Regions from separate parts of the Cohnella sp. genome, predicted to be linked through region 2. Evidence: riboswitches for the same ligand, from Rfam matches in the RefSeq annotation. Region 2 holds a riboswitch; each other region holds the start of a gene.
The links. A riboswitch is a leader RNA that binds a small molecule or an ion and turns the genes downstream of it on or off. The one in region 2 is predicted to bind cyclic di-GMP.
Positions count from the first base shown of each region.

Region 1: linked by a shared signal. The riboswitch ahead of ACESLM_RS01125 (right-handed parallel beta-helix repeat-containing protein) and the one ahead of ACESLM_RS26455 (PilZ domain-containing protein) in region 2 are both predicted to bind cyclic di-GMP.
Region 3: linked by a shared signal. The riboswitch ahead of ACESLM_RS01175 (transglutaminase-like domain-containing protein) and the one ahead of ACESLM_RS26455 (PilZ domain-containing protein) in region 2 are both predicted to bind cyclic di-GMP.

Region 1 is NZ_JBEPYQ010000002.1:83,962-87,239, reverse strand. It holds gene ACESLM_RS01130 (purple acid phosphatase family protein) at 1-1,225, opposite strand, end outside; cyclic di-GMP riboswitch class I at 1,467-1,551, shown strand; gene ACESLM_RS01125 (right-handed parallel beta-helix repeat-containing protein) at 1,791-3,278, shown strand, end outside.
Region 2 is NZ_JBEPYQ010000110.1:14,036-17,313, forward strand. It holds gene ACESLM_RS26445 (dehydrogenase) at 1-202, shown strand, start outside; gene ACESLM_RS26450 (hypothetical protein) at 279-644, opposite strand; gene ACESLM_RS26455 (PilZ domain-containing protein) at 774-1,469, opposite strand; cyclic di-GMP riboswitch class I at 1,574-1,660, opposite strand; gene ACESLM_RS26460 (histidine kinase N-terminal 7TM domain-containing diguanylate cyclase) at 1,745-3,278, opposite strand, start outside.
Region 3 is NZ_JBEPYQ010000002.1:98,891-102,168, forward strand. It holds gene ACESLM_RS01170 (class D sortase) at 1-549, shown strand, start outside; gene ACESLM_RS01175 (transglutaminase-like domain-containing protein) at 638-1,453, opposite strand; cyclic di-GMP riboswitch class I at 1,468-1,553, opposite strand; cyclic di-GMP riboswitch class I at 1,588-1,675, opposite strand; gene ACESLM_RS01180 (collagen binding domain-containing protein) at 1,810-3,278, opposite strand, start outside.

The DNA.
Region 1 (3,278 bases), on a different contig from region 2:
TATAAGCCCTATAGATCAGCTTATCGGCAGACACTTCGATGCCCGCATACATCTGTTTCCAGTTTTGCAGGTGCTTCTTGTGGTAGAATCGATCCTCTTTTTTCTTGTTAAACTTCTGTCCGGAGGCATTCGTCGTTACATACACCGTTCCGCCCGATAATGCAATTTCTCCGTCTTTGAGCGGGTAGGATCGGGAGAATTCATGATTGTGCCCCTGCAGCACAAGGTCGACATCGTATTCGTCAAACAGAGGCACCCAGTGCTTGATCACCTTCTGATCCTGATTCCCGCCATAAGCAGGACGATGAATGGAGACGACGACCCAGGGCTGACGGTTAGCCTCCAAATCCCGCTTGAGCCAAACCGCCTGCTCCTTAAACTTTCCTTCCGTATTTAACATCACAAAATGGACGGGACCATAATCAAAGGTATAGCTTGTCCCTGGCTGCAAGCTTGCGGCACCGTTATTCGGCAAATGAAAATGAGAGCCGAAGGCAGAGGCTTGCCGACCTACCTGATCGTGATTGCCCGTTACCGGCATGAAAGGAACGCTCGCCGTCCATGGACGCGCTTTGTTCAGCAAATGATTCCATGCCGCGTCGTCCTCGGGATGTTCCGTTAGATCTCCGTTATGGATCAAAAATCGGGCTTCCGGAAATCGCTCGAACGCTTTTTCCAGCGTATTTCGCCATAGTTCAAAATCCTGCTCGTTTACCCCTTGAGAATCCGCAACATTGATAAAACCGAAGTTTTCAATGCGATTTGGCGCCGTCCTAAATGCCGCCGGCTCGCTCCACCGTGCCTTTTTTCCATCGCCTACTCTGTACAGGTAGCTTTCTTCTGCCTTCAGCCCGGTCGCTTCCGCTTTATATACCCCTTTAACCTTTCCATTGCTTAACGTCAGCTCCGAAGCTTCGCCCCGAAATTCCAGGAGCTTCGATTGATCCTGGAAATCTGCCGCATTCGTCCCCTTCACGACCTGCAGATCAGCCTGCATGTTAGGCGTCTCCGAATGCCAAGTAAATGCCCGGCTGGTCCGCGGATCCCCTCTGAATGTCGTGACGATGGCTTGCGGGATATCGCCCGTAATTCCGACAGGCCCGTCCGTCTCTACAGGCCAACCCGGGGTGGCCTCTTCCTGCTTATGTCCTGCTGAAAACCAGATCGCTCCGGCCAGGACCATAAAAGCGGCTAGTAGAAGCCAAGATTTGTTTTTTAAGTTCATAGCGCCCTCTCCCTATCTCCATATCTCAAATATTAGCACAAAAAAGAGAGGAAGAATCATATAGCGGGAAATGTGGTTTCACTTGTGAATTACACAGGAGATTATGCGCAATAAGAAAGATTATTAGCTCGTTAGAAGATAAATTTGTGAATGGATGTCACATTCTCTTGCACATTGACCCGAAGTATGGATAATGAAAGCTAAGGGTTTGTCAGAGGGAGTCGGAAGCCGTCTCTCATTCTCGCGATAAGGGCAAAACTGTCGAAAGACAGCGACGCAAAACTACAGGACCTAAGGGCTAATGCCTATGGTAGCCAGTTGCCGAACGAAAAGAAGCAATGAAAACAAGATGAGATCTTGTTTTCATTACGTTTTCTTGACACAGTTCGGGTCTCCGGCTGTGTCTTTCTATGTTTATGCAAGCGAAACCAATTTTACTAATATTAGATGATTACACCTGTTACTCCCAATGGAACTGTGCTACACTGCAGGTACTCTTGGAGGCTTTTCATTTCCAAAGAATTACGGTTCATCCGATGATATTACAGGAAGGAAGTGATTGGTCATGAAAATACCAAACAGGCACGAACTAATGTTGGGACGAGTAAAGATCGCATTTGCTTTGTTGCTGGTCATGATGATTTTATTCTCTTATGCTGTTCCGAGAACGGCTTATTCCAATAACTCTTCAGGAGCCGTTTATTATGTAAGCACGGAAGGCGACGACGTCAATCCGGGAACGATTGAAGCTCCGTGGCGAACGATCCAGAAGGCAGTCGACTCGCTATTGCCAGGAGACACGGTACTGGTAAGAGGCGGAATATACGAAGAATTCGTTACGATAAGAAGCTCCGGATCGGCTGATGCGGGGTATATTACGTTCCAGGCCTATCCGGGCGAGAAACCCGTAATCGAAGGAAGGAACTTGACGATTGCGAGCGGTAAAAGTTCCTTGATTAGCATTAGATCGGCCAACTATATTGTTGTTCAAGGTTTCGAGATTCGCGGACTGACTTCTGCAAGTTCTTCCGAGTATCCGGCAGGCGTGAAGATTCAGGGCGGCGGTTCGAATATTCATATTTTGAACAATGATATCCATCATATCGAAAACCGGTCCAGCAGGGGAAATGCGCACGGGTTGGTCGTATACGGGGACTCTGTCATTCCGATCACGGATATCAAAATAAGCGGCAATGAAATCCATCACCTGATTAACGGTTCCAGCGAATCGTTAACTGTCGTCGGCAACGTGCAGAATTTCAGTGTCGATCATAACCTTGTTCATGATAATAATAATATTGGCATCGATATTGCCGGCTACTACAATACATGCCCAAGCTCTTGTCAGGATCAGGCTCGCAATGGGGTTGTAGCCTATAATACGGTTTATAATATCGATAGCTCAACAAATCCTGCCTATGGCTCGGGAAGCCGAAGCGCGGGAGGGATCTATGTAGACGGCGGAACCAATATCATCGTTGAGAACAACGAAGTGTACAATAGCAATTTCGGTGTTGAATTGGCCAGCGAACAGAATGGACAAGCAACCAGCAACATTATATTAAGGAATAATTATTTACATCATAATCATGGCGCAGGACTAATTATGGGCGGTTCGGGCACTAGCAATGGAGGGGCGTCCAACAATTTAATCGTTAACAATACGTTGTATCTAAACGACGGATTGAATCAAGGCTATGGCGAAGTGACGCTGCAAAATTATAATTTTAACAATATATTCGCGAATAACATATTTTACACGTTCCCCCAAAAGTCCTTTATCAGAAAATCCGGAACGAATGGCGGCGGGAATGTTATTGATAACAACTTGTATTACCGCACAGACGAGCTAAACTCCGTAAGCTGGCGATATGACGGCGTATCGTATAAAACATGGGATGATTTCAAGTGGGCAACAGGTTTTGATCAAAACTCGATTTTTGCCGATCCGGCGTTCGTAGATATCGGCAATCATAATTTCCGTCTGTCGGAACATTCATTGGCTATAGATAAAGGATCGCTGCAATATAGCGGCAATATGTCGTTAGATTAT
Region 2 (3,278 bases):
CCCCGCCCCGCTCGTCCGGGAAGCCGAGGAGCTGTACTTCAAGCGGGTAATCGGCAACCTGATGTGGATCTCGGAAAACAAGAGCAATCGCAAAAAGCTGGCCGATTGGTGGGAAGAGGAAGTCAGCGGCGACATTGCCGAGCTGTGGAACGTCGATCGGACGAAGCTGACAAAAGCTTTCCGGGAAGCGTTCGGCGGATAAAGAAATGGGTTGGGCGCCGCCGATTTCGGCTGAGCCCAACCCTGCTTCATTTCCTCGGCCCGGCCTTCCATTCCGATCAGCCGATAATCGCGAACGTCTGCACTCCTGCCGGAATCGTGCGGGTACGAAACAGAACCCCATTATTGTTAAAGACGCGCAGCGTATAGGCGACATTGGTCAAAGTGCGAATGTTATTAAAGCGAACGACTCCGAACCGGTCGAAGTTGGCCGCGTCGACCAGTTGCCCGCCGCGGAAAACCCGGGCAAAAAAGCCCGTCGTGTCGAAAGGAACGCCGGTGCTCTGCACCCATACGACCGTAAGCCGGCTAAACGTCTGGCCGCTGTTGCCGGTGCGCGCAATTTGTGCGGGAACCGTATTCGTCTTCAACACTTTGGATCGCTTGGAATCCCTTTTCGGGGGCTTCGGATAGCGAATGGCCATTAAGGATATCCCTCCTTCTTGCCGTTTACCCCCAATCTATGCCGGAGTCGCAAACGGCTAAACGGACACCCTCCCATCGCCTCGTCCATATTCGCAGATTTCCTCGAATATCCCGTATTCCGTTCTCCCTTAACGTTTCTTGCTCAGACTACGGCGCGTATTCGCGTTCTTCTGCACCTGATGGCGCAAAATAAGCGCGCGCAGAGGACGCAGCATCTCCGGTTCGAGAACGTGCATCTTGGCCCCGCAATGCATCCGGTTCTCCTGCCGCTCGCGGCGCACGATCTCCAGCTCGCAGTCGAACGAGATTCCGATCTCAACCGTCGCCCTGAGCCTCGACTTCGTCGCGAAATGCGGCGCGTCCAGACCCGAGAAACTGATCCCGGATATGCTGATATCATGAATCGTGAGGCCGTCGGAATCGCCGATCTCCCGATCCTCTCCGGAACTGCCCAGCACTCGGACGATCTGGACCTTCCCTTCGATCTCGACCCGCGGCTGTTCCCTTCTTTCCTTGAATCGCTTTTGCAGCTCGGGAGGCTGCAAGAGCGCAATCGCTCCTTCGTACTTGGCGAATACAATCGAGGACATCGATTGTATTCCCGCGGGCGAATACACGGTCATCTTTACCGTTTCCCCTAGCTCGAACTGTTCGAATTCCGGAAGCTCAACCTCGAACAATTCTCCCTCCACGTGGGTCATAACGCCCGTCGTCACGAAATTTTTCCCTTCCACGACGGTCCGGCAGTGCAACAGCACGTTTAAGGGAAGCAAATCTTTGTCCAGATCGGATAATGCGGCTCTGTTGTCTCCGGTATGCGCCATCTCCGCCCAACCACCTTCCTGACTGCTTGACTTCTATACGAAAAAAAACAGGCAACCCCTCTATGGGAGCAGCCCGTTTCGCCTGAATCATCCATGTAGGGACTATCGGCAGCCAGGCTGTCATCGTCCTCGGGACATTAGACCCTGTAGCTTTGCGTCCTTGCTTTTCAGCAAGTTTGCCTTTATCCAAATCCGTCTTCTAATGGAACGATTGTACCATATTCGGCATCTTTTCGTCATATGTTTTTTTGCCGATCCGCCGGGGCGCCAGCCCGTCAGCGAGCCATGACGACGCGGTTTCTTCCCTCGTTCTTGGCTTTGTACAGAGCGGAGTCCGCGCTGGAGAACACCTCTCGCAAATATTCCTTCGGATCGTTGAACTTCAAGCTCTCGCTGGACTCGGACAGCACGCCCATGCTGATCGTGACGCCGACCTTGTCCGCGCCGGCTTCCACCTGGTTCTCTCCGACGGCGAGCATGATTCTCTCCGCCAGCAGCTCCGCTTGCTCCCGGTTCGTATGCGGCAGGTACACGGTGAACTCTTCTCCTCCGTACCTCGCCAGAATATCCGTTCTCCGCAGCATGGAACGAACGATTTCGGCCGTGCTGCGCAGCACCTCATCGCCGACAAGATGACCGTATTTGTCGTTGATTTGCTTGAAATGGTCGATATCGAACAGGAAGATGGCGAACGGAATTTGATACCTCATGTTCAGCAGCACTTCATGCTCCAACTGCTGCATCAGATATCTCCGGTTAAAGCAGCCGGTCAACCCGTCGGTGACGGCCATCTGCTCCAGCTTCTGATTGACGCGGAACAGCTCTTCCTGGATCGTGATCAGTTCCAGATTGCGCTCGTGCAGCGCCTCGTTCTTGCGATTCATCTCCACGACCAGCTTGCGCAGCTCCGAGACGTCGTGGAAAGTAATGATCCTTCCCAGCAGCGTTTTGCGGCTGTCCAGGACGGGAGAGATTTGGATCGATACGTGTCTGCCCGACGAATCCTGAAGCGAGAACTCCATCTGCAGCTTCTCGTGGGGATGATGATTGTAGCGGTACAGAAATTCGTAGACTTCCCCCTGCACCTGCAGAGGAGCCAGGAACTTCTCCATCTCGAACGTCTCGCCTTTCGTCACCTGCACGAGAGGGGACGCCCCCCGATTCACTTCCAGCACTTTGCCGTTCTCGTCCACGACGATGACTCCGGTCGTCATATGCTCGAAAATATCCCGCTGCGCCATGCTCAAAATATCGAACATGCCGAATCGATAGATTGCGATAACGAAGCACAGATCGGAGAGCAGAATGCCCAGCGCGAGCAAGCCCGGCACGACCGGCAGCCACTCTACGAGAAGCACGTTGACGAATACGTCCAGCAGGCCGAGTCCCGTCAGCACGAACATTCCGATTAAAGCGGTTGCAAGCTGCTTGCGTTGGTTTACGGACGTTACCGACTTCAAAGCGTGGAACATATTCAACAGAGCGACGAAGAAATAGGCGAATTGGACGAGCACGAGCAGCCAAAACAAAGGACCGTAGTCCCGGTCCGTGTAGCTGTCGACCACCGGGGCCATGAACAGCCTGTTCGGGTTCCACATGGCGGCCGCGATGCACAGTGCCGCGGGAGTAATGTACAGCAGAATGCGTCCGCCCTTCAGCTGGGCCGACTTGCTCGTGAGGAAGAAGACGAAGAATAACCAGCCGGGACCAAGCATCCCCATGGCTACGAAGGATAAGTTGATAAAAAACAGCTGAACGCCCGGGAAATCCGTCAGCTTAACCGCGAACTGCCCAAGCGGCCACAGCATC
Region 3 (3,278 bases), on a different contig from region 2:
TTGTCATCCGGCGATCTCGTTCGCTCGTACAATATTCAAGCAGAATACAGCCGCCTCTCCAACGTGCTTGACGAAGGGCTAGAGCAAGCAGCAATGAAAGCGGAAGCGTCCGAATCTCCCGAGGATTCTCAAGAGTCTATGGACGACAAAACGATCGCCATCATTCAGATCGACAAAATCGATCTGAAGCTGCCGATTCTCGAAGGAGCAACCGCGAAAAACATGAAGGTCGGAGCGGGTCATATGACGGAAACTGCGCCGCTCGGGGAAATTGGCAATTCAGCTGTCGCCGCTCATCGGGCTCGTACGAAAGGCCGGATGTTCAACCGGCTTGACGAGATGGAAGTCGGCGACCGGATCGACATTCGGATGAGAAACAGCAGCGTCGCCTACCAGGTAACGGATATTAAAGTCGTCCTCCCTACCGATCTATCCGTACTGAAAAGCGATGGAGACAAAGCCGTTCTTACTTTGATTACCTGCGATCCGTTGGTGAATCCGACGCACCGGCTTATCGTTCATGCCGAGAAAATCGAGGATCAGGGATGAACCCCAGCCTGACGCGCAAGCGGTTATAGCTGTAAACACGAAAAAACGGCCAGAATCGTCAATAGATTCTGGCCGTTTCGATGTTCGATTAATAGTATTTGACTGCCGAATAATCGCTTGCCTTCTTGCCGAACGACACCTTCTTGTCGCCCTTGCTTAGCCCCGCGTCCACGGTCGTGTCCACGACGACCCATTTCCCGTTCAAGTATACCTCGTTCCAAGCATGGTACTCGTCGACCAAGTTCGTCGTGCCCATCGCCAGCTTGGCCGGAATCCCTGCGCTTCTCAGCATGGCCGCATAGAGCGTAGCGTAGCCGTAGCAGATCGCTTTGCCCGACGCCAATGTACCGTCAATGTCGGGAACATAATCCGATGTCACCTTGCGGGCCAACTCTTTATCGTAGCTTACGTTGCGAATTATATAATCGTAGATCGCTTTCGCCTTCTGTTCGTCGGTCGCAGCGAGCGCCGTCAACTCCTTGGCCTTGGCTAGCGCCTTGTCGGCGTCCTGCCAAGCGATCGCCTGCGTGGAATTCAAGTAAATGTCCGACGTCTTCGTTACGGTTACGTTGACCTTCTCCGCCAGATTCACGCGATACTTTTTGCCGGTTACGTGCTCGAGCACCGCAATCTCGTATTGCCCGTTCCCCATCTGCAGCGGCAGCCACAACGTCTGTCCGTCGGAAGAGGCGCTTAGCGTGTAAATATAACTGGCGCTCCCTTTCGATATTTTCGCTTTCGTGTCCACTGTCGGTTTGCTCGTCAACCGAATGCCGATCGTACCCTTTTCCAATTTGGAAGTGTCCAAAGTCGCTTTGCTCGTCCCTGTGCTCGCGGATGCAAGAGCAGGAATCGAGGCGAAGAGAACAAGAAACGCCAACAACAATTTTGCGGATTTAAGCATGCCATATGGCTCCTTTCGATAGCTGGCTGTCATCCTTCGAGGAAGGGAAGACCCTTTAGCTTTGCGTCGCTGCCTTTCGGCAGGTTTGCCTTTATCGTGAAGCTTGTCCAAATAAAACAAAAAAAGCCTAGTCTTTCGGTAGCTGGCTGTCATCCTTCCGGTGGAAGGGAAGACCCTCTAGCTTTGCGTCACTGTCTTTCGACAGGTTTGCCGTTATCGAGCTTGCTTTCTATGAAAATTATAGCGAAATTTCGACGAAAGCACAAGGAAAAACCTGCCAGATTGACCGGCAGGTTTAGTTTTTTTCTCTCTATGAAATTCTATCTGTCTTTATTTATCTATCTCTATCTCTCTATCTATTCTTTCTTCATTCGAAAAATACGATTGCGGTACATGATGAATGCACCTGCCGCAATGAGGGCCAGGCCGGCAAGCTGAAGCGGCAGCGGGCTTTCTTCCCCGGTTTTCGGCAATGTTTTGGTCGGAGTTTTGCCTCCGTCGTTAACCCCGCCGCGCGGAACGTCGTCCACGTCGATCTCGACGAGAATTTCCTGTTCATTGCCTTCCGAGTCGGTCACGATGATGGTAAAGGAATCTTTGCCTTTGTAGTCTTTGTCCGGCGTATACTTCCATTTGCCATCCGGCGTGATCGTTACCGTGCCGTGCTTCGGCTCTTCTCCGACTTTAACTTTGCCGCCTTTGGGAACTTCCGTTGTTCCTTCAACCGGCTTGTCGTTCGTCGTTTTCTCTTTTACTTTCTCTCCTGGCTTGCTAGGCTCCTCCGTTTCTGTCGGCTCCGTCGGTTTCGGAGTTTCGGTAGGCTCAGGAGTTTCGGTAGGTTTCGGAGACTCGGTCGGCTTCGGAGACTCAGTCGGTTTCGGCTCCTCCGTCGGCTTCGGCGTCTCCGATGGTCCCGGACCAGGCGCACAACATCCGCCCGAGCTCGGGATTCTCTCGTTTGTTTTTTCCACCAGGACCGTTGCCGTTTGCGTTGTCGTAATCTCGAATTCTACCGGATCGGTATTCAGACGATAGTCGTAAGGCGCTTGAATTTCGATCAGGCGATATTTGTTTGGTTCGAGTTCATCCAGGAACAACTCACCGTTCGCACCCGTCGTCAGCTGCGCCGGAGTCAACCCTGTCACGCGCTCATAAATCTCGTTGCCCTGAAGATCGAAGTTGAGTGTAGAACGCCACAGTTCGAACACAGCGCCGCTGAGAAGCTGCGACTTGGACGCATTATACTTCACCAGTCTGACCGAACGAATATGCTCCTTGTTCTCGATAATCAACGAAGTGTTCTCCTGATGAATCGATACTTTCGTATTTGGATTCTCGATGACGAAGCCTTCCGCTTTCGTTTCTACTATCGTGTACAAACCGTAAGGCAGGTTTGTAAACTCGACTACTCCATTAACGTCCGTCGTTTTCGTATCCACGAGTACGTTTTGGTCGTTCCACAACTCGAACTCTACATCTTTAAGCTTCAGATTATCCGGATCCTTGGCGTTCACTTTGGTGACGGTTAACTTTCCGTCGGATCCTCTCACGTTAGGATGTGTTTTCGTAACAATCTGTGTCTGATTGGCGACAATTTCAATCGGAATCGGCGTCGGGTCGAGTGTATAGAACAACGGCGCCTCCGTTTCGATCAGCGTGTAGGTGCCCGCCGGAAGATTACCTTTGCCCAATCGCCCATCTACCGTAACCAAGTTGTCGTCGATGACCGTGTTGTTGGAGTCTCTCAATTCGAACTTAGCTCCCGTAAGTTTGGCACCCGTAACCGAATCTTCCTTCACAAGCTCGAAGCCTTGGCGAATGACCT